DNA from 3 places in the Paenibacillus protaetiae genome. Region 2 is predicted to be linked to each of the others. Evidence: riboswitches for the same ligand, from Rfam matches in the RefSeq annotation. Region 2 holds a riboswitch; each other region holds the start of a gene.

Region 1 (7,129 bases), 1.0 Mb from region 2:
CGGATTCCATGCCAACAAGGGCTGAAAACCGGGTTTTCCCGTGCCATGATGATGTTCCATAACGTCTCCAAGCAGGAGCGGTCCCCTTCGCCAAAAAGGGAACAGCCGCCTTAACCGGCGGCTTAATAAGTATACAGCTTGTTATAGGCCGTTAGGCCCAACCCTGCTCCAGCATAGCGCGGCTGATTCGCGCGAATTCCTCCATCGACAGCGTCTCGCCGCGCCGGGTCGGGTCGATGCCGCAGCCTTCCAGCAGCTTCAGCACCGCCTCGCGGCGCTCCTTGCCGGCGAATGCCGTCAAGTTGTTCGCCAGCGTCTTGCGCCGCTGAGCGAAGCTTGCGCCCACAACGCGGAAAAAATGTCCCTCGTCGGTGATGTCGACCGGCGGCTTGTCGCGCAGCGACAGCTTGATCACTGCCGAATCGACGTTTGGCTGCGGAATAAACACCGTGTGCGGCACGGTGCAGACGAGCTTCGGCTCGCAATAATATTGGACCGCGACGCTCAGGCTGCCGTATTCTTTGCCGCCCGGCTTCGCCGCCATCCGCTCGGCTACTTCTTTTTGGATCATGACGACAATATGCTCCAGCGGCAGCCGCTCTTCCAGCAGCTTCATCAGAATCGGCGTCGTGACGTAATAAGGCAGGTTGGCGACCACGCTCACCCCGGTCATGCCCTCGTATTTTTCCTGCAGCAGCTTGGCCAGATCCAGCTTCAGCACATCGCCGTGTACAACTTCTACATGCTTTTCTTCGGCCAGCACATCACGCAATATCGGAATGAGCCGGTTGTCAATTTCAATAGCCGTTACTTTGCCGGCAGCTTCGGCAAGCTGACCGGTCAGCGCGCCGATGCCCGGCCCGATTTCCAGAGCGCCTTTCGTTTTGTCCAGCTCCGCCGCTTCTACAATTTTATTTAAAATATTTTGATCGATCAGGAAGTTCTGTCCTAAACTTTTCTTGAACGAGAACCCGTATTTCGCGATAATTTCTTTCGTCCGCCTGGGCGTGCCGACATCGGCCGCTCCCATGCCTCCTCGAGCGTTACTCATCTTTTAATCCCCTTTCCTTGCAGCTCCGCCGGCAGGACCGCCTGCAGGTTCCACTTCCATAGCTTGATATGCTTTCAGAAATTCTTCTTTCGTAATATGAAAGCTGATGCACCGTTTATAAAACGTTTTGCCGTTCGCATAACCGATTCCTAACAGCTTGCCCATCTTCAGCCTCCGTTCAGCCGCATCGGGATGGACAATCAGGCCGGCATCAATCAAATCGTCCCATGTGATCTCGCCTTCGATTGCCCCGGCTGCTTCTGTGCGCACGTTGGCAAGCGCTTCGCGAATGGACTCCGGCGACGCGTTCTCGATGCCGATGTCGCCTTTGTATTCCGCTTTCTCCTGCGGCAAAAAGGCATGTTTGCATCCTTGAACATGCTGCGCAACGATTTTTCGGATGCGCTCCCCGGCATGGTCCGGGTCGGTAAATATAATAACGCCTCTGCGCTCCTGTGCCAGCTTGATCCGGCGCAATACGTCCGGGCCGACCGCAGAGCCGTTTGTTTCAATCGTATCGGCATCAACCGCCCGCTTAATGGCAGCTGTATCGTCCTTGCCCTCCACGACAATAATTTCTTTAATCAAACGATCCATCCTTTCCGTTCGGGCAATACAAAAAGAAGAGGCATAACCTCTTCTTAGCATGGCTTAATTAAATTATAATTACATGATGATTGCAACAAAAAGAGTACGCCAGCCGTCTCATTAACTAGCAGGCGGTTTATTCGGGCCAAGGACGTAGACCGTGTAGCCTTTTTTCCTGCCGAATTTTTTTGCGTAGGAAGAGCTGTTGAAATAAACGTCAATTTTGTTGCCGTTTACGGCGCTGCCGGTATCTTCCGCCCGGCGGAAACCGATGCCCTCGATATAAACCCACCAGCCAAGCGGTATAACATCCGGATCGACCGCAATGGTGCGCCCTTCCGTCACCTTGGTGCCCGAGGCGGTAATGCCAAACGAAGGGTGGCCTTCTTCTTTGCCGGTCGAAGCCGCGTCAGCGGTATAGGCCGTTAACGTTACATTTTTCAGCACCTTTTTCGGATTAAACGTAAGGCCGCCTTTTGTAACCGAAGCTGCTGCAAGTGTCGTCACTTTAGGCGCCGCTTTTTTGGTGCCGATAGCGACAAGCTGATTTACGGCATTTTTTTGAACAACCTGGTCGATTATTTTCTTCGACACAAGCTGCCCGTCTTCGTATTGCTTCTCTACCTGCTCCACAATAATGCCTTGCTGGCCGGTGCGAACAAGCTTCTCCTTCCCTTTTTCCAGGGTGGGATCTTCTTGCTTCACAATGTTGAACGGCAGCGACTTCTCCGTCTTGGTGATATGAGTATCCACCCGGACGATCGTAATTTGGGTATCTCCCGTCAACTGGGCTTCCAGAGCCGGTGTCACTTTGTCCGCATCCCGGACGTTAATATTTAAATCATCAATCGCACCCGCAACTGTTTTGTCCGTTGTGTACACCGTTGATAATTTGCCGTCAGCCTTTACCGTTACTTTCACCGCATGATTAATGACAATACGGTCTCCGTCCCTCAGCTTCGCATCAAGCGGAGCGGAAACTTCATCATGCGGACCAACCGTGATAGCTTGTTCATCCAGCAGCTTCTGCAGTACCCCCTGCTTCGTCTCCACAAGGGTTTCTTTGCCGTTCACAACCAGAGATACGTTCTTATCACTTGTTCCGTACAACAACATCAAAAACATGAAAGTCATAGCGATTGAGATTATTGCACTCAATAAAATTAAACGAAGGTGGTCATGCTTCCATCGCCATGCGAAAGACATGCTGGATGATCGTTGCCCATGGGTGTCCTTTACTTCTGCGCCCATTTCTTCGGTCCTCCTTCATAGCCCCGCCGCTAGTGTTACGCATGATTCTTAGCGCGACTATAAAATATTGGCGTGCATTGGCACGCGAATCCAGTAAATCGTTGTTACTTGCCTCTTGCCGGACGCCTTTATGTAAAAAACAAAAAATAAAAAGAAGCCTTCGACAGAGGATCTGTTTCGTGGCTTCCCATAAAGGGCTGCATAGGAAAAAGTAACACGAGTTGATCGCTCTCTATATACGCTTACGAGGTTAGCTGTCGGGTTTGGGCGAGAGAGCTGCCCGATTCACTGCCGGCCGCTCATGGCGACCTTGGCGAAATTCACCCCAAGAAGAATTCAAATGCTCTTAAGCAGCAGGCTGCCATACATGCCCGTCGCTTATTCGCCTGGTTCCCCCGCTCTCCATCCGGAGATTAAGCGTTACTGGAAATCCGATACAATCTTATAAAGCTCTGAAATGAATCATACCTTCATCCAGTGCTCATTGTAAAGATTAGATAAAAGTCGCTATAAGCGATTTATTTGAATATTTCAGGAAAATATGAGCGATTGATCTCACAAAAAACAGTTTTTTCGCTCTATTTCACACGATATCTCTATTTTTTAACGATTCTCATAATAGACCAAAACATTTTCTTCCATTTTCAGCTGTAATTCGGCTGATTTCCCCGACGGATTTGCCCGTAATTTCCGCCGCAGCCTCTGCGACCAGAGCCACGTAAGCGGACTCATTCCGCTTCCCTCGATAAGGATGAGGCGCCAAATATGGGCAGTCGGTTTCGATCAATAAACGGTCAAGCGGCACCTTCGCAAGCACCTCTTTTGGCACCCTCGCATTTTTAAAAGTGACCGGTCCGCCAAACGAAATATAGAAATTCATGTCCAAGCATAATTTGGCCGTTTCCCAGCTTCCGGAAAAGCAGTGCATAATGCCGCCGACTTCGGAGGCGTTCTCTTCCTTCAAAATTTTGACGATATCCTCATGGGCATCCCGGTTATGAATGATGATGGGTTTGCCTACTTTTTTGGCTAAGCGGATTTGTTCGCGGAACACATGATGCTGAACTTCTTTAGGCGAAGTGTCCCAGTGGTAATCAAGCCCGATTTCCCCGATTGCAACCACTTTCGGATGGCTCGCCAGCTGCTCGATCCACTCCAGGTCGCCGGGTTTCATATCAATGGAATCAACCGGATGCCACCCTACCGCCGCATAAATAAAATCATGCTGTTCCGCTAATGCGATAGTCGTCGGGATCGTCTCCCGGTTAAAGCCGATATTAACGATCAGCCCTACTCCCGCTTCACGCGCGCGGGCAATGACCTCATCGCGATCTCCGTCGAAATTGGGCGAATCCAAATGCGCATGTGTGTCGAATAACATGTTAGCCGACCCTCCTGTTTTTCTTCCTATATATGGTTAGTTTTCCTTAATAGTCGTAAAGCTTATAGCTTAAATAACTGGCGAATAGACCCCGTAAGCGATGATTTGGCCGCCAGCAGCGGTTCTTCCGGATAATACAGGCGATACTCGCCTTGGTGCAGCCCTGTGATCGAGCGGACAATGTCCGATTTTTGCGAAATTTCGCTTATTCTATCTTCGTTATCCAGCAGCAAAATCGGTGTTTTTTCTTCCTTTTCGCCTTTTTTCGCATCTGGCCGGTAAACATCATAAGGCTGGTCATATGGAAAATCAATTTCCATATGATACTCCGGCGAAAGGCCGATTTTAACCCATTGCTGTTCAATTTCATTCAGCAGCGTTTCGCTTGGGTTATCAATCGTAATATATTTGTACAATTTGCGATTCAAAAACCGGCTGCACAGGTCGGCCAGCAGCCCGTCCCGCTCCTCCGACCATTCGCTGAACGCGGTCTGCACCAGCGATTCGTCCAGCTTCAAATAATGAGGCACGTTGATCGTGCCGTCGAGAAGGCTTTTAAGCGGTGCCGGCATATAGGCAAACGAATAGTTTTCTTCATATAATTGTTTCGCCCGGCGGAAGATTTGCCGCAAAATAATTTCCGAGCTGCGGGTCACCGGATGGAAATAAATTTGCCAGTACATTTGGTACCGCGACATTAAATAATGCTCAACGGCATGCATGCCGCTTTCTTTTACTACAATTCTCCCTTTGTAGGGCCGCAATACGCGCAGTATCCGCTCCAGGTCAAACGTGCCGTAATGTACGCCGGTATAATAAGCGTCGCGCAGCAAGTAGTCCATCCGGTCCGCATCCATCTGGCTGGAAACGAGGCTGACGACGATCGGCTTCGGGTATTTCCTTCGAATGACTTGCGCCACTTGATCGGGAAAATCATCTCCTGCCTCTCGCAGCACCCGGTTTACTTCCGTATCCCCCAATATAATGTTGCAGGTCCACTGCTCATGATGGGTTTCAAATACCTGCTCCAGCGAATGGGAAAATGGTCCGTGTCCGATATCATGCAGCAGCGCAGCGCAAAGCGAAACCAGCTTTTCCTCTTGGGGCCAGTCGGAATAACCGTGCCGTTCGAACTGGGAAATAATTTTGCGGGTCATTTCATATACGCCAAGAGAATGGGAGAATCGGCTGTGCTCCGCGCCATGGAACGTCAAATAGGAGGTGCCGAGCTGGCGGATCCGTCTCAGCCGTTGAAATTCTTTGGTGTTCACCAAATTCCAAATTATCTCATCTTGTACATAAACATAGTTGTGCACCGGATCTTTAAATACTTTTTCCTCGTTTAGTTTTTTATGCAACTTCATTCCCCCTTTGTTCAAATTTTCGACACAACCATTTATTTCTTGTCGAAAATTGTCGCTATTTTGTTTCCAAATTGTCGAAGCTGATGTATTCTATAGTAAGTTTAAAAGATCCCTACTATATAGTTAAAAATGATGTATATCTCCAGTAATAGACGATATCTTCGATTGACTTATATGGTAATGGTTGGTATTATACTTACTATAAAAAGAAAAACTATGTCGAATAGTGACGAAATACTTTTTTTTGAGAGGGGAACTACTGTAATGATGAAATCTACTGGTATTGTTCGTAAAGTCGATGAGCTTGGCCGTGTCGTTATTCCAATCGAATTGCGCCGTACGCTGGGCATTGGCGAAAAAGACGCGCTTGAAATTTATGTAGACGGCGAACGCATTATGCTGAAAAAATATGAGCCAGCATGTATCTTCTGCGGCAACGCGGAGAACGTATCCTACTTCAAAGGCAAAATTGTTTGCCATATTTGTCTTTCTGAAATGCCTACGCCTGTTGCAAAATAAAAAAATAGGTTATAATAGAATCACCTAATACTTATTAATTCTAACCTTTTTAATACTCCTTATTTGCCTTCCTGCGCTAAACCCGGCCCAGGAAGGCCCTTTTTTTTATTTGCTACCGATTGACCTCGTTATAGACATCTCTTTTTGATAAGCCGCGGTCTGCCGCTACTTTTTTTATAGCTTCTTTCCTATCGCAGGTGGCTTCATAATAACGTACATGCTGCTCCAAATCAAGCAATGACCACCATACTGGCATGTCCGAAGCTGCTTCGTCCAGCCCGCCGTTTAAATTCCCTTCTACAATGAGACAATACTCGCCTAATGGCGGATGTTCGTTAATCCATTCGAGGCACTCGGATATTGTTCCCCTTGCCGCTTCCTCATGGCGTTTCGTTAATTCCCGCACCATGGCCATCCGGCGGTCGCCCCACACTTCGAACATCGCTTCCAATGTTTTGCGCAGCCGATGCGGCGATTCATACATCATCAATGTTCCTTCTGTGCGGCCATTCGCTTCCAGCCATTGCTGCAGCGACTTTTTATCGCGCGGCGGGAATCCGGTAAATGTAAAGCGGTCGGTCGGAAGCCCGGATATGATTAATGCCGACAAAGCCGCATTGGCGCCTGGGATCGGAACGACCGGAATATGATGAGCAGCTGCTTCCGCCGCCAAATCGGCACCCGGATCCGATATAGCCGGCAGCCCGGCATCGCTGACCAGCGCAATCGACTGGCCTTCCTGCAGCAGCCGGATCAGCTCCGGACCGCTCGACTGCTTGTTATGCTCATGATAACTGACCAGCCGGGTCGCAATTTCAAAATGTGTAAGCAGCTTTCTCGTTTGTCTCGTATCCTCCGCTGCGATCAAATCCGCTTCCTTCAGCGTGCGGATGGCACGGAAAGTCATATCCTCCAAATTGCCGATAGGCGTGCCGACCAAATAAAGAGTTCCCGTGCTTGCGCCTGGATCAAAGC
Region 2 (7,129 bases):
ATACAGTCGACGATACATCTTCGGCCGATTTTTTAAGGCCTCTAATATATTCTACCGCTTTCGGACCGGACACCATGCCGCCGAAAATTGCGGACAGCAGTGAGTTTGCGCCAAGACGGTTAGCGCCGTGGTACTGGTAATCGCATTCGCCCGCTGCAAACAAGCCCGGAATATTCGTCATTTGATTGTAATCTACCCACAAGCCGCCCATCGAGTAATGGACCGCAGGGAAAATTTTCATTGGAACTTTGCGTGGGTCGTCCCCTACAAATTTCTCGTAAATTTCCAGGATGCCGCCCAGCTTCACGTTCAGTTCCTTTGGATCTTTATGCGACAGGTCGAGATAAACTTTGTTCTCGCCGTCGATGCCAAGCTTCTGGTTCACGCAGACGTCGAAAATTTCGCGTGTCGCAATATCGCGCGGAACAAGGTTGCCGTAAGCCGGATATTTTTCCTCGAGGAAATACCAAGGCTTGCCGTCTTTATACGTCCAGATCCGTCCGCCTTCGCCGCGTGCCGATTCGGACATCAGACGGTTTTTGTCGTCGCCCGGGATCGCCGTCGGGTGGATTTGAATCATTTCGCCGTTGGCATATTTCACGCCCTGCTGGTAAACCGCACTTGCTGCTGTACCGGTATTGATAATCGAGTTGGTCGTTTTGCCGAAAATAATACCCGGACCGCCGGAAGCCATAATTACGGCATCCGCTGCAAACGACTGCACTTCCATCGAACGCAGGCTTTGCGCCGTAATGCCGCGGCAGATGCCTTCTTCATCCAGCACCGCGCCAAGGAATTCCCAATGCTCGAACTTCGTTACGAGGCCGGCTGTTTCCCAGCGGCGCACCTGCTCATCAAGCGCGTACAGCAATTGCTGGCCGGTTGTTGCACCCGCAAATGCCGTGCGGTGATATTGTGTTCCCCCGAAACGGCGGAAGTCAAGCAAGCCTTCCGGCGTACGGCTGAACATGACGCCCATCCGGTCCATCAGGTTAATAATACCCGGAGCCGCTTCGCACATCGCTTTTACCGGAGGCTGGTTCGCAAGGAAATCGCCGCCGTATACCGTATCGTCAAAATGCTCCCAAGGCGAATCGCCTTCGCCTTTTGTATTTACCGCGCCGTTAATGCCGCCTTGCGCGCAAACCGAGTGGGAACGCTTCACCGGAACGACCGAAAACAGGTCGACGTGAACGCCCGCTTCTGCAGCTTTAATCGTAGCCATCAAACCGGCAAGACCGCCGCCTACGACAATCAATTTATTTTTAGCCATTTACGTTTCGCCCCTTTTCTTCAAACTATCCGATGATATTCGTTACAGCGGCTGCCGCCGAAGCTGTACCGGCAAACTCATCGCCTGTGAAAGCCACGATCGACAAAATAAACAATGCCGATACAAGCACAAACAAAATCATGCACACATACGAAGAAATCCGCTGTGCGCGAGGGCCGACCGTAATGCCCCAGCTGATCAGGAATGCCCACATGCCGTTCGCAAAGTGGAACGTTGCGGCAAGCACGCCGATCGTATACAAAACGATTGCTGCGGGATTCGAGAAGATGTCATGCATATGCATGCCCAGCTCTTCATGTGTTACATTACCGAGCGCAACCTGAAAGCGCGTGTCGTACACATGCCAGAATACGAAAATAAATGTAATAACCCCCGTAATCCGCTGCAGGGTAAACGCCCAGTTACGGCTGTATTGAAAGCGGTTGTTATTCCAGTTAGACTGATACGCCATATACAGGCCGTAGACGCCGTGGAAAAGCAAAGGCAGGAATATGCCGAAAATTTCCAGAATCGTAACAATCGGCAAGTTGTTTAGAAATTTAACACCTCTGTCAAAGCCTTCAGGTCCATCCTGAAAAGCCAAAAAGTTGGTGAGACCGTGCTCGATAATGAACAGGCCAAGCGGAATCACCCCAAGCAATGAGTGAAGCTTCCGCGGGTAATACGAATTTCCTTTCATAAAATCGCTTTCTCCTTTCCAGATGTGGATGTGCCTGAGTTCCTCTCTTGTCAAAACCTTACTAATTTTACCCCCAGCATGTACACCCGTCAACAAATATTGACACAGGTTAGCCACACTTCACATGGTACTCCTTTTCATCTTATAATGGAATTGCTTATTATTTATAGATTCTTATAACCATATAGCATAAGACCATTATCCATATCAAAAAGGGAGGCCTACCGATGCTTGATGAATTGGCCGTACTGACAGCGGTCGTGGAGCAATCCAGTATGAACAAAGCAGCCAGCCTGCTCAATATATCGCAGCCCGCCCTGTCCCGCAAGATTGCCAAGCTGGAAGAAGAACTGGGCGCCCAGCTGTTCCGCCGGATCGGCAAAAGGCTGGAGCTGACGAGGATCGGCCAGCTCACTTACGAATATGCGCTGGAGCTTCGGCAACTTCATTATAACTATTTGCAGCAAATTTCCGAATACGTCACAACCGGCCGCACCTCGATTACGATCGGTGCCAGCTTGACGACGCTGCAAACGACGCTGCCCGACTTTATCCAGTCGCTGACGCTCAGCCATCCGGAATTCGATATTAAGGCGGTCACCGGCAAAACCCATGAAATCGTCACGCTTGTCCGTGAAGGGCGGACCGATATCGGCATTGTAGCTTCGCGGATCGAAGATCCCCAGCTGCACTGCGTGCCGCTGTTTGAGGACCATCTGCTGCTCGTGCTTCCGAAAAGCCATGTGCTTATGCACGACAAGCCGCTTGGCATTCATGACTTGGACGGTTTTCCGATGATCTTGTTTTCAAAGGGGACCTGGTACCGGATACTAACGGATGAGCTGTTCTCCAAATACAATCTTCAGCCGGATGTCCGGATGGAGATTGATTCCTTCGAAGCGATTCTCCGGCTGCTCCATACATGCCGCGCAGGCACGCTGCTGCCCAAATCGTATATGCGCCAGCAGCTGCTGGATGACAACGAGCTTCAAATCGTTCCGATTCGGGAGCTTGAAAATACGAAACGGACAACCTCTCTTATCCATAACGATCCGGAACTGCTCCATCCCGCGATCCGCACCTGGATTCACCAGCTGGCAGCCTCCAAAAAAGAGAGTTGAGAATCAATCTCATATATAATAGAAGAAAGACGTTTTTCCGGATCAAAAAAACGCTATTTTCTCTTTTGCCGGCTAATAAAAAAACTATGGACGGCGCAATAGCTGTCCATAGTTTTGCCAATTATAATGCATATCAATCTGGCCGGCCGAGCTTAACGGTTCACCGCCACTTCAAATTTATCGATTTGATCGTTTGTTCCGATAATGACAAGCACATCTTTTTCCCGCAGCACTTCTTCTGCATTAGGCGCGATAATAACCCCTTTTGTTTTGTTGATCGCCACGATACTGCAGCCGAAACGGGCACGCGGGTTCAAGTCATGAAGCGACTTGCCGTCCAGCCCTCTAGGCACCGTCAGCTCGGCGATCGTATAGTCCTTGGACAATTCAATGTAATCGAGCAAATTAGGCGAGGCCAGCTGATGCGCTACCCGGATGCCCATATCCCGCTCCGGATACACAACGCGGTCGACGCCGAGCTTTTCCAGTACCCGCCCGTGCAGCTCGCTGATCGCTTTCGCCACCACTCTCTTCACGCCAAGGTCCTTCAGCTGGATCGTTGTCAGTATACTGGCTTGAATATCGTCGCCAATCGCTACAACACCACAATCAAAGTTGCGCACCCCAAGCGAACGCATCACTTCTTCATCCGTACATTCGGCAACAACCGCATGCGTCAGGTAAGGGCTCATTTCTTGAACGGCTTCTTCATCTTTGTCAATGCCAAGCACCTCATAACCCAGCTTGACGAGTTCCTTCCCCAGGCTCGATCCAAATCTGCCAAGTCCGATAATGACATAGCCGCTCCCTCTCATCTCTCCAAATGCTCCAATCCGCTTTGTAATTTCGCTTAAGCCCTGTCCTCTTTATACGCTTAAGGTTTTATATAAATTTCAATTGCAGGCATAAAAAAAAGCACTGGACATTCATCCAATGCCATTCATCGCGAATGAGTCCTGTTCCACATAGCCTGCGAGGTTAGCTGTCGGATTCGGGCCTGGACAGGCAGCCCTATTCAGCAAACATGCGCTGTACACAACTCAGCATATGTTTAGCTTGAAATTCACCCCATGATCATCCGGCTGGATAATCGATTGGTTCCCCCGTTTTCGCCAAACGAAATTCGGCTAGTACGTATTCATCATAACGTTAACGATTATAATCCTTCGGGGGCGTTTATACAAAAGGGATAAACGCTTGAAATAAATCATTTTTTGTTCAAAAACAGGCAAGGTTATAAGGCAGCGCCTTCAGTCTTCATGCCATTTGTTTTTTCTCGCTTTTAATACGCTTCGCTGGCTTTACATTTGGTCGCAGCCCTTTTTCATGCTATTGTAATTCTAGAAAGGACAAAGCTGCTCATATATTGGAACAGAGGTGAAGTCATGATTCCTGTTATACATGCTAACGAATGGAAAAAATTCCGGTGGGCCGCTCTTGTGTGTGTCATTATCTTTGCCGTCATTCAGCTGCTTCCGGCTGTTTCCGGCAGCTCGGAAGATTATTCCGGCTCGCCTGCCGGCATTATGGATAAAAGCAAAGCAGGCCGGCTCGCTGCCGATTTTGCCAGACAGCAATTTGGCCTGGATGTGCAGTCTGTACATACCGTTCATCAGTCAGACAGCTTGTTTTACGGCTATTTGTCTAAACATATGCTGAACGATAAGTATGACCGCAAATACGATCAGCTGTTTCCGACCGATACGTTTCAGTCCGAACTGCAGCTTAGCGGCGGTTATACCGCTTTCGTATATACCCATATGAAATCCGGACGGGTTATTGCTTGGCATGTGCTGGACGCCTCCCCTGCCGCCAAAGAGCAGACGGCTGCAAAAGCGATGCAGTTTGCCGAACAAAGAGGCATCCCCAAGCAATCCCTTAGCGCCTCTGACCCGGCAGACGCCAACGTATTTATATTCCACCCGGCCGGATATGCGATGGAGCAGGCTGCGCTGTCGCTGGTCATGCAATATGGCGATGTCGAAAACGGAACCGTTGTAACCGAATATTCGCCTAAATTTATCGTGCCGGCCCATTACGAACAATACGTTGCCGGCCAGCAAAAGCTTGCCGGGCAATTAACGAACTACGGCTTTCTGATGATGAGCGGCATTTTATTTATGATCGCCATCGTATACGCCATCCGGTATGCCCGGCATACTTCCTTCCGGCGAGGAATGCTGTTAACGTTATTGTTCCTTGTTTTATATTTGATCAACAATTTCAACTCGCTTGACGGCGTTCGAGCCGCAATTGGCGAATCCGAGCATTCCGGCGGCTATGTGGCAGTTATGAACGTCATCTCAACGGTAATGACGGTTTTGCTCGCGCTTTCGGCTTATTTTTCGCTTGTTGCAGGCGACGGCATATGGCGTTCACAGCAGAAGGCGCTGTGGCCGCGGTTCGGCGAGCAAGGTTATGGCGACTATGTATGGCGCGGTGTCGGGCTCGGTTATTTGTTCGCCGTAATTACGTTAGGCATACAATCGGTTGTACTGCTGGCGCTTCAGCAGCTGATCGGCTCCTGGTCGACTTCCGATGTAACGCAGTCCACTTATAATATGGCTACACCGCTGCTGCTGCCGCTTATGGCATGGTGTGCAGCGATATCGGAAGAAGCGATCTACCGGCTGTTTGGCATTTCCTTATTGAGAAAATGGTTCAAAAATACATTTGCCGCGATTCTGATTCCAACGGTCATATGGGCGCTTGGCCATGTGTCTTATCCGATCTTCCCGTCTACGACCCGGCTGTTTGAACTAATTATCATCGGCTTCGTATTTTCCGCGATATTTTTGAAATACGGTTTTGTGACGGTGTTGTTTACGCATGCCATATTCGATTCCGCGCTGATGAGCGCCTCGCTCCTGTTTGAAGGCGGTGCCGCCAACCTCGCAGCCGGTTTGTTTTATTTGCTGCTGCCGGTGCTGATCGCTTGGCTGATCCGCTACACGCACCGCAAAAAATACGGATATGCCGCCTTGCAGCAGACTTGACCCGGCTTGCCTGCGGCTTGCGGGTACGTAAAAAAAAGGAATGAGCCATGACGGCTCATTCCTTTTCTTCTTCATTCAGCGCGGCCAATATTTGGCCTGCCAGTTTCTCTCCGATGGATAATACACGGAAATCTTCCACCGAAGCTTCTTTAATTTTTTTGAGCGAGCCAAAATGCTTCAGCAGCGCCTTGCGCCGTTTCTCCCCGATGCCGGGAATCGCGTCCAGATGCGACACAACCATCGACTTCGCCCGCTGCTCGCGGTGGAACGTAATCGCAAACCGGTGCACCTCATCCTGAATGCGCTGCAGCAAATAAAACTCCTGGCTGTCGCGCGGAAGCGGTACGACCTCCGGCGGATCCCCTACCATCAGCTGCGCCGTCTTGTGCTTGGCATCCTTGACCAGTCCGCATACCGGAATGGAAAGTCCCAGCTCGTTTTCCAAAATGTCCAGTGCGGCGCTGATTTGCCCTTTGCCCCCGTCCACGACAATTAAATCGGGCTGCGGCAAATTGTCCTTCAGCACCCGTTCATAACGCCTGCGGATCACTTCCCGCATCGTTTCGTAATCATCCGGCCCTTGCACGGTGCGAACCTTGTATTTGCGGTATTCCTTCCGGTCCGGCTTGCCGTCGGTAAATACAACCATTGCCGATACCGGATTCGTGCCTTGAATATTCGAGTTGTCGAACGCTTCAATCCGGTGAAGCCCGGACATGCCGAGCCAGGAACCGAGACCTTCCGAAGCCTTCACGCTGCGCTCCTCGTCGCGTTCGATAAGGCGGAATTTGTCTGCCAGCATAATTTTGGCATTGTCGTTCGCCATCGTAACAACCTGGCTTTTGCGTCCCCGCTGCGGCATAAGCACTTTCACATGCAGCCATGTTTGCAGCATTTGGGCAACTTCATCCGCCCGCGGGCGGCGGCTGCTTTCTTCCGAGCTGTCTTCCTCCGAACTGTCTTCCGAAGGCTCCAAGCTGTCCGCCTCTTCCTCCAGCTCCAGCCCTTCCAGCACAACATCCGGATTCAGCAAGCCGGC
Region 3 (7,129 bases), 2.1 Mb from region 2:
CCCACATCGACACAATCTCGATGACATTCGTCAGCGGATTCGGGTTCTCGAACGGATGGGCGGAGTTCGCTCCCATAAAACCGCCGCCGTTTGTGCCTAGATGCTTGATCGATTCCAGCGAAGCGACCGGACCGATCGCGATATGCTGCACGGCGCCTTCCAGCGTCGTCACCGATAACGTCGGGTCAAGCGTCTGCGGCACTTGCAGCGCCACAAGCACAAGCGTAATGACGAACGCAAACGGCAGGAAAATGCGGGTGTGCGCTTTGACAAAATCCTCGAAAAAGTTGCCGATCGTTTGTCCTTTGCTCGTAAGGCCGCGCACGAAAGCGATCGCTACCGAAAAGCCGGTTGCGGCGGACGTAAACATCATCATCATGATGACCGCCATCTGCGAGAAATAGGTAAGCCCCGTTTCGCCGCTGTAATGCTGCAGGTTCGTATTCGTAATAAAGCTGATGACCGTATTAAACGCCAGCGACTGCTCCATATTGCCGATTCCGTTCGGATTAAACGGAAGCCCGGTCTGCACCCGCAGGATGATATAGCTGACCGCGACAAGCACCACGTTCGTGAGCAGGAAACTAAGCGTGTAGGTTTTCCAGGTCATGCCGTTCCTTTTTTTCAGCCCGATCCATTTATAGAGCAGCCTCTCTACAGGTCCGAATATCCGGTCCGTCCAGTTCGGCTCGTTCGAGAACACATGGTACACATAGGTGCCAAGCGGTTTAACGAGCAGGATCACAACCGCCACAACAACCGCCATCTGCAAAATTTCCATTCCATAACCCCCTAAGGAATAACTGCGCCCGATCAGAATTTATCCGGATGGAGCAGCGCGTACACCAAATACAAAAATACAAATACCGTAACAACCGCTGCCAGAATCACGTTTCATCCCCGCTTTCCTGATCGTCTATCGTCTTGCCGCACCAGACTGCAAACAAAACGTACAGCCCAAAGCATAAGGCCAGCGTCAAAACCATACATAAGTCCGTCATGTTCAACCTCCAAATAAACCTGCGTAATGGCACAATAAACCGCGGTCCATTGCGCTGAATGGTAAATCCGTTCCAATAAAATGTGCTTATAAGCCCCATTTTCCTGAAAAAAGGCAACAAAAAAGAAGCCTTAGGAGCAGAGAAGCAGCTCCCTCGGCTTCGGCTTTACGGCAGCGCAAGCGAAGCTTCGCCTATGCGGCAAAAGCTTGGCTGCGCCGCTATATCAAGCAGCAGCACGATATCGAGTGTCTCTCCCGGACACGCTTACGAGGTTAGCTGTCGGATTCGGGCGCGGAAGTCGCCCTACGCGCTGCTTCATTGAAGCCGCGCGACTCACCCCATGGGCGGATTGGCTGCGCCGGCTCTTGAATAGCCAGCCGGCAGCCTGTTCCCGCCCGTTTGGTTCCCCCGCTTTTGCCATTCCGGCAAAATTCAGCGACTGGGTACTGCGAATAGCACCCATATGGTTTTAAACCGTCATGCACAATAGCATAGCGCCATGCCGGCGCAAAAAAGCCGCAGAGGCACAGTGACCTCTGCGGCCAAAATAAGCCACAGCTCATCATCCCTCTCTCGAACAACGCTTACGAGGTTAGCTGTCGGATTCGGGCGGTGAGAGTCGCCCTACTTCAAGCATGCTCCATGGTGCCTGCTTGAAGATTCACCCCTTGCCGCGCGCCAAACCGACTCTCACATCGGATTGCCTGCACAGCGGACCGCAGCAGGGCAAATTGCGGCTTGCCCCGTCATGCGGATGGTTCCCCCGTTTTCCGTTTGCGACGGAAACTCAGCGATTGGAAATCATTTGAACTTGCATGAACTGAATCTTACTCCCGGCACAAGCTGCTGTAAAGAGAATAGAGAGGCGATTTAGGCAGAAATTGGTGAGGTTTGAGTATATGTAAACCGCTTTCTTTTTTAAAAATCTTTAAAATGCTCAAAATATCTCGCGGATACTTCATTTCCCGAAAATTGCACATAGATTCTTTTCGTTGCCGCAGCCCATTTTCCCCTATAACAGTCATAGCTGCGGGCAAAAACGAGTATTTATAAAAGATAAAGGAAAATGCTGCGGCCATTCAGGGAAAAAGGACAAAATCGTGTAAAGGATATGCCGCATCGGCCAGCGAAATATTTACAAAGCGGGTTTTCAGGTTTACTATAAACCTCATACCCAGTTACGGTACATTTTTGCGCTGAATTTTTTGGAGACAAAAAAGCGGGGGACCCAATCGGCATGCGGAAATGAAGTATGCCATCCGGGGTGAATCGTTGGCCGCGCGCCATCGTAGGGCTTCTCTCTAGCCCGAATCCGACAGCTAACCTCGTAAGCGAACGAAGGAGAGAATGCTCTATGTTTCAATCTGCGGAAATGTTAACAGACCGCCTCGCCAATCATTTGGCGATCGAAGTCCCTCACGCGTCCGAAATCCAAATCAAGCGGATCGAACTGTTCGTCATCCCGGCCATCAGTATTGATGCGCCCGGATACCGCGTCTGTATGCGGATCACTGCCGCTTTGGGTTACGGATGGAGCGAAACGTTTATCGAAAAGAAAGAAAAGCCATCCGATTGGGTGCATTGGAGCAGCTGCCTCGTCCACTATATTAACACGGGGAACGATTATAACCGTGAAGACAACACGCTCGACAGCCGCCTCCGGCATATGTTTGTTACTGCAGTAGATCAGATCAGCAGCCACCGGCTGCAGACAGCTGCTGCAGATAGCGCCGAAAGCGTAGAGAGGGCGGTCGGCGCCGGGAGCACAGCCAGCTTGGCGGAAGAGCAGCTAGAGCAGGGGCAAAATACCGGACAGGCGGCAGAGATAAGCTCCGCAGCCGCTGCGGAACGTGAAGCGGATGCGGAGAACCAGGCGGCTGCAGCCGTTGAAAGCGGAAGCGAGCCTTTTACGGAAGATGTGACGCTTTTAGCGCGCTCGGAATGCTATATTTCGCTGTTTTAGATGCGGGGCATCTGCTGCCCGGCAATCAATCGCTGTTTCATTGGCTTCATGCCTCTTAAACAGCGATTTTTGCATGCTCCGGCACATAACTTTGGCATCCGGCGGGAAAAATGGATTCAGCATGACTATGCCGGATTCGAGGGAATGGAGGACATTCAAAGTGGCGGAAAAAAACATCCTCGCTTTTTTTAAAAGCCCCGAGCAAGCGGAACTTGCCCATGCCGAGCTTAAAAAACTGAAGCTGGTGGACAGCTCGATCGACCGGATCGACGGTTATTCCGGCGGAATCGACCGGATTGAAAATCCGTTAACCGGCGATTTTCCAGGCTTGGCGAATATTACGCTGGGCAATCAATACCCGCAAATCGACGCAGCCGTGCTGGAAGCTTCCGATGTGAGCGCAAGCGGGCTCAGCTCTTCTTCTCCGCTGGGCGATACGACAGGCCGGGATATTGTGCTGACCGCCGTTATAGAAGAGGAAGATTTCGAGCAGGCGGTGCGAGTCGTAGAAGATTACGGGGCGCTGATTTAATGCCTCCCGGCAGCCGCGCTGCAAAACCAAACAAGCCTCCTTTTGCCCTTACGGGTGTAGGAGGCTTGTTTGGTTTTGCAGTTAACCCGTTAAATAAACGACAATACGATCCCGACCAAAAATCCGCAAATCGCTCCGTTCACCCGGATCCACTGCAGATCGCCGCCGATTTTTTCCTCCAGCATATTCACCAGCGACTGATCGTCCAGCTTGTCGAGGTTTTCACGGACAAGCAGCCCAAGCCTGTAGTGGTTAACTTCAATCTGATGCGCGGCAAATTCAAGAATATGATGCTCCCAGCGGACGACTGCCTCGTGATGCGCCTTCGCAAGCTCTACGGCATAACGCAAGCCCTGCACAACAATACGCCCGCCATTGGACCGCTGCTCGTCCAGCTTGGCCAGCAGCATCGCTTTGCCATCCGCTGCCCGTTCCTCCAAAAAACGCAGCATTGCCGGGCTTTCCGCTTTGCTGCGCAGCCATTCCTGCAGACGCACGATCAGTTCATCGTTACCGGCGAGCTTTTGCAGTTCACCGCGGACCGATGCCAGCAGCTTCGTACGCATCGCACTTCCTTCACGGCTTAAATCGCGTATCGTGGAGAGCAGGATGCCTTGCAGCATGGAGCCCAGCTTCTCTTCGCTCATAAAACCGATAAAAGCCTGCAGGGCAAAACCCATGAAACCGCCGACGCGCAGCTCGTCCAGCTTTTGCATCGCCAGCTTGCCCATCATATCTTCCGTTTCGCGCTTTAACGCCCAAGCCTTCAGCCGGCCCAGCGCATGATCAAGAGCTTTTTCATCCCAGCCTTCGTCGGCTGCGGACTGCACCAGCTTCGCTGCCAAAGGCTGCAGCTCCATGCGCCCGGCGTAATGGGCGGCCGCCTGCTGCAGCCAGACAGCGGCTTTATCCTCGGGTATACGGCGGACCGCCTGCTCCGCAGCTTCAATGACAGCAAGCCGAACGGAACGTTGTTTCGCGAAACGGACCGCCCCGGAACCAAGCCAGTCGGTCAGGCGAAGCTTTTTCAGCTTTTCGGTAATGCTTTTTTTGTTCAGCAGCTCGTTTTCCATTGCCGATATAAGCGAATTGACGATTTTGTTCCGGTTTTTAAGCAGCAGCGACGTATGCGGAATCGGGATGCCCATCGGATGCCGGAACAGCGCCGTTACCGCAAACCAGTCTGCCAGTCCGCCGACAAGGCCGGCCTCAAAGCCGGTATGGAGCATATTCACCCACCAGCTGTCCGTCAGCCACCTTGTTGCGAGAAAACCGGCAGCCATCACGATGAGCGAAATTATCGCAATTTTTTTTGATTTCAATGGTTTTCCTCCAAGCGATGCATTCGATTTCGGTTGATATGCCATAATTATACCAAAATTTTCAGCTGTAATTCGTAAATAACCGAAATCGGCAGCTTTTCCATGATAGGGGGCCAGCATTCCGGTGCAGAAGGCGGCTTCATTCCGTTATAATGGAAAAAAACGCTGCAAGCCGGGCGAGGGGCTAAACCGACGTCCGGTTCACTCGTAAATGAAACAAATGAGGTGGAAACAACAGTTATGGCATTAATCGGAGTGAGGGAAAAGAAAAAAAATGCGCGGTACAAAAGCATCGTGCTGCAAGCCGAGCGGCTATTTCTCGAAAACGGGCTGGACCATGTCCAGATGCAGGATATCGCTGATGCCGAAAGAATCGGCATTGCCACCCTGTTCCGCTATTTTCCGAAAAAAGACAAGCTGATTGTAGCGGTAGCCGTTGCCAATCTGGAGCGGCATATCGGCAAATACAAGGAGCTTGCCGGCGCAAGCAAACCCGCCTATGAGCGGCTGGAGAACGTACTGGATTATTTGACGCGGGAAGACCATCTGCAAAGCGGGGTAAAATTCCGCGAAGCTTTCGAAAGCTACGCTTCTTTCGCCAAAAATCCGCTGACGGATATCCAGGATTACATCGAAACCCAAAAAGAAATTACGGGCATCTTCATGGAGATTGTGGAAGCCGGAATAACCGACGGCTCGATCCGGGCGGACATTCCGGTCAAAGAAACGGTCATTACGATCATTAATGCCTACGGCACCTTCTGCAACAACATCGCCCTCAAGTCGCCGATTTCCTATTTGGAAGAAGATATCGCAACCCCCAACCAACAGCGCATTTTGAAACAAATGCTGTTATCCTATATCCGGCCCTAATCCAGATGTCGATTTTGACCGGTCCGTATAGCCGCTGCCGCTGCTTTTCTTAAACAAAGGATGACGAATTTCCAATTTCCGCAAGGCACGTGCAACATAAGGGTTCCAGCCTATGCAATGCAAAAAAAACACCTGCGTTTTGCACGCAGGTGTTTTACACATATTCTCGCAGACGTTTCACGAATGCCTCTGCTCGAAAGTTTCACTAAGCCAAATCATCTAACGGTTCATCCAGCCGCCGTCCACGCATAATACGTGGCCGCTCATGTAGTCGGATGCCGAAGAGGCAAGGAATACTGCCGCGCCCGCAAGGTCTTGGCCGGTTCCCCAGCGTCCCGCTGGGATACGGTCCAAAATTTGCTGGCTGCGGACCGGATCGTCACGCAGCGCTTCCGTGTTGTCCGTCGCCATATAACCCGGAGCGATAGCGTTCACCTGGACGCCCTTGGACGCCCATTCATTGCCCATTTCCTTGGTCAGGCCGGCTACCGCATGTTTGCTTGCCGTATAACCCGGCACATTAATGCCGCCCTGGAACGACAGCATGGAGGCGATGTTGATGATTTTGCCCGAGCCTTGAGCAATCATCCGTTTGCCTGCTTCCTGGCTCAATACAAAAACGGAATTGAGGTTGACGTTCAGCACATCCTCCCAATCCTTGTAGCTGTGCTCGGCAGCCGGCGTGCGGCGGATAATTCCCGCATTGTTCACAAGGATGTCGATGCGGCCAAAAGCCTCCACCGCCTGCTCAATAATGCCAGGCAGCTTGTTCAGCTCGGCTACGTTCGCTTGAATCGTAATCGCTTTCCGGCCTAACTCCCGCACTTTGGCGGCTGTCGAATCCGCCGGTGTACTGTTCGTTACGAGCACCAGGTCCGCCCCCGCTTCCGCCAGGCCAACTGCTATTGCTTCGCCAAGGCCCCGGCCTGCGCCGGTTACAACGGCTACTTTACCCGTCAAGTCAAAATACCCCACTGCCGTTCCTCCCTTATCCTATTCAATCCTTCATCGCCGCTGCCGGTGTAAATGGATGCTAATCGCCGCTTCACGCGCCGATTATCGCCAGCTGCCGCTTATTGCTCCCGTGATGGCGATCTGCCGCAACGCTAAGCCCGCAAAATACGAACGCCGGCGCTTTCATATTTGTCCACAACCGCCTGGTCGATCGCTTGGTCCGTAATAATGCAGTCTACATCTTCAAGGCTGGCGAACGTAATAAGCGCCCCGCGGTCAAACTTGCTGTGATCGGCAAGGCAATAAACTTCCTTGGCGCATTCCAGGTAAACCCTTTTTAAAGCTGCCAGCTCTTCGGTAAAAATCGTCAGCCCGTATTCCGGGTGAATGCCGGTCGCCGACAAAAACAGCTTATGGACGTTCAGCTTCCGGATCCAGTCATGCGAATCCGTTCCGATCAGCAGATTATGATGGCGGTAACCGC

Evidence for each region. A riboswitch is a leader RNA that binds a small molecule or an ion and turns the genes downstream of it on or off. The one in region 2 is predicted to bind cyclic di-AMP.
Region 1: linked by a shared signal. The riboswitch ahead of ET464_RS14815 (resuscitation-promoting factor) and the one ahead of ET464_RS19560 (potassium channel family protein) in region 2 are both predicted to bind cyclic di-AMP.
Region 3: linked by a shared signal. The riboswitch ahead of ET464_RS09845 (hypothetical protein) and the one ahead of ET464_RS19560 (potassium channel family protein) in region 2 are both predicted to bind cyclic di-AMP.

Annotation. Positions count from the first base shown of each region.
Region 1 covers NZ_CP035492.1:3,199,190-3,206,318, forward strand. The annotation lists gene rsmA (16S rRNA (adenine(1518)-N(6)/adenine(1519)-N(6))-dimethyltransferase RsmA) at 152-1,051, opposite strand; gene rnmV (ribonuclease M5) at 1,055-1,639, opposite strand; gene ET464_RS14815 (resuscitation-promoting factor) at 1,760-2,890, opposite strand; cyclic di-AMP (ydaO/yuaA leader) riboswitch at 3,114-3,320, opposite strand; gene ET464_RS14820 (TatD family hydrolase) at 3,504-4,271, opposite strand; gene ET464_RS14825 (HD domain-containing protein) at 4,334-5,629, opposite strand; gene ET464_RS14830 (AbrB/MazE/SpoVT family DNA-binding domain-containing protein) at 5,900-6,154, shown strand; gene rsmI (16S rRNA (cytidine(1402)-2'-O)-methyltransferase) at 6,267-7,129, opposite strand, start outside.
Region 2 covers NZ_CP035492.1:4,201,897-4,209,025, reverse strand. The annotation lists gene sdhA (succinate dehydrogenase flavoprotein subunit) at 1-1,273, opposite strand, end outside; gene ET464_RS19570 (succinate dehydrogenase cytochrome b558 subunit) at 1,299-1,973, opposite strand; gene ET464_RS19565 (LysR family transcriptional regulator) at 2,201-3,094, shown strand; gene ET464_RS19560 (potassium channel family protein) at 3,247-3,909, opposite strand; cyclic di-AMP (ydaO/yuaA leader) riboswitch at 4,047-4,233, opposite strand; gene ET464_RS19555 (CPBP family intramembrane glutamic endopeptidase) at 4,480-6,090, shown strand; gene uvrC (excinuclease ABC subunit UvrC) at 6,146-7,129, opposite strand, start outside.
Region 3 covers NZ_CP035492.1:2,140,953-2,148,081, forward strand. The annotation lists gene kdpA (potassium-transporting ATPase subunit KdpA) at 1-781, opposite strand, end outside; gene kdpF (K(+)-transporting ATPase subunit F) at 814-891, opposite strand; cyclic di-AMP (ydaO/yuaA leader) riboswitch at 1,248-1,449, opposite strand; cyclic di-AMP (ydaO/yuaA leader) riboswitch at 1,567-1,804, opposite strand; cyclic di-AMP (ydaO/yuaA leader) riboswitch at 2,186-2,350, shown strand; gene ET464_RS09845 (hypothetical protein) at 2,356-2,964, shown strand; gene ET464_RS09850 (hypothetical protein) at 3,125-3,496, shown strand; gene ET464_RS09855 (DUF445 domain-containing protein) at 3,586-4,818, opposite strand; gene ET464_RS09860 (TetR/AcrR family transcriptional regulator) at 5,059-5,691, shown strand; gene kduD (2-dehydro-3-deoxy-D-gluconate 5-dehydrogenase KduD) at 5,911-6,666, opposite strand; gene ET464_RS09870 (DeoR/GlpR family DNA-binding transcription regulator) at 6,798-7,129, opposite strand, start outside.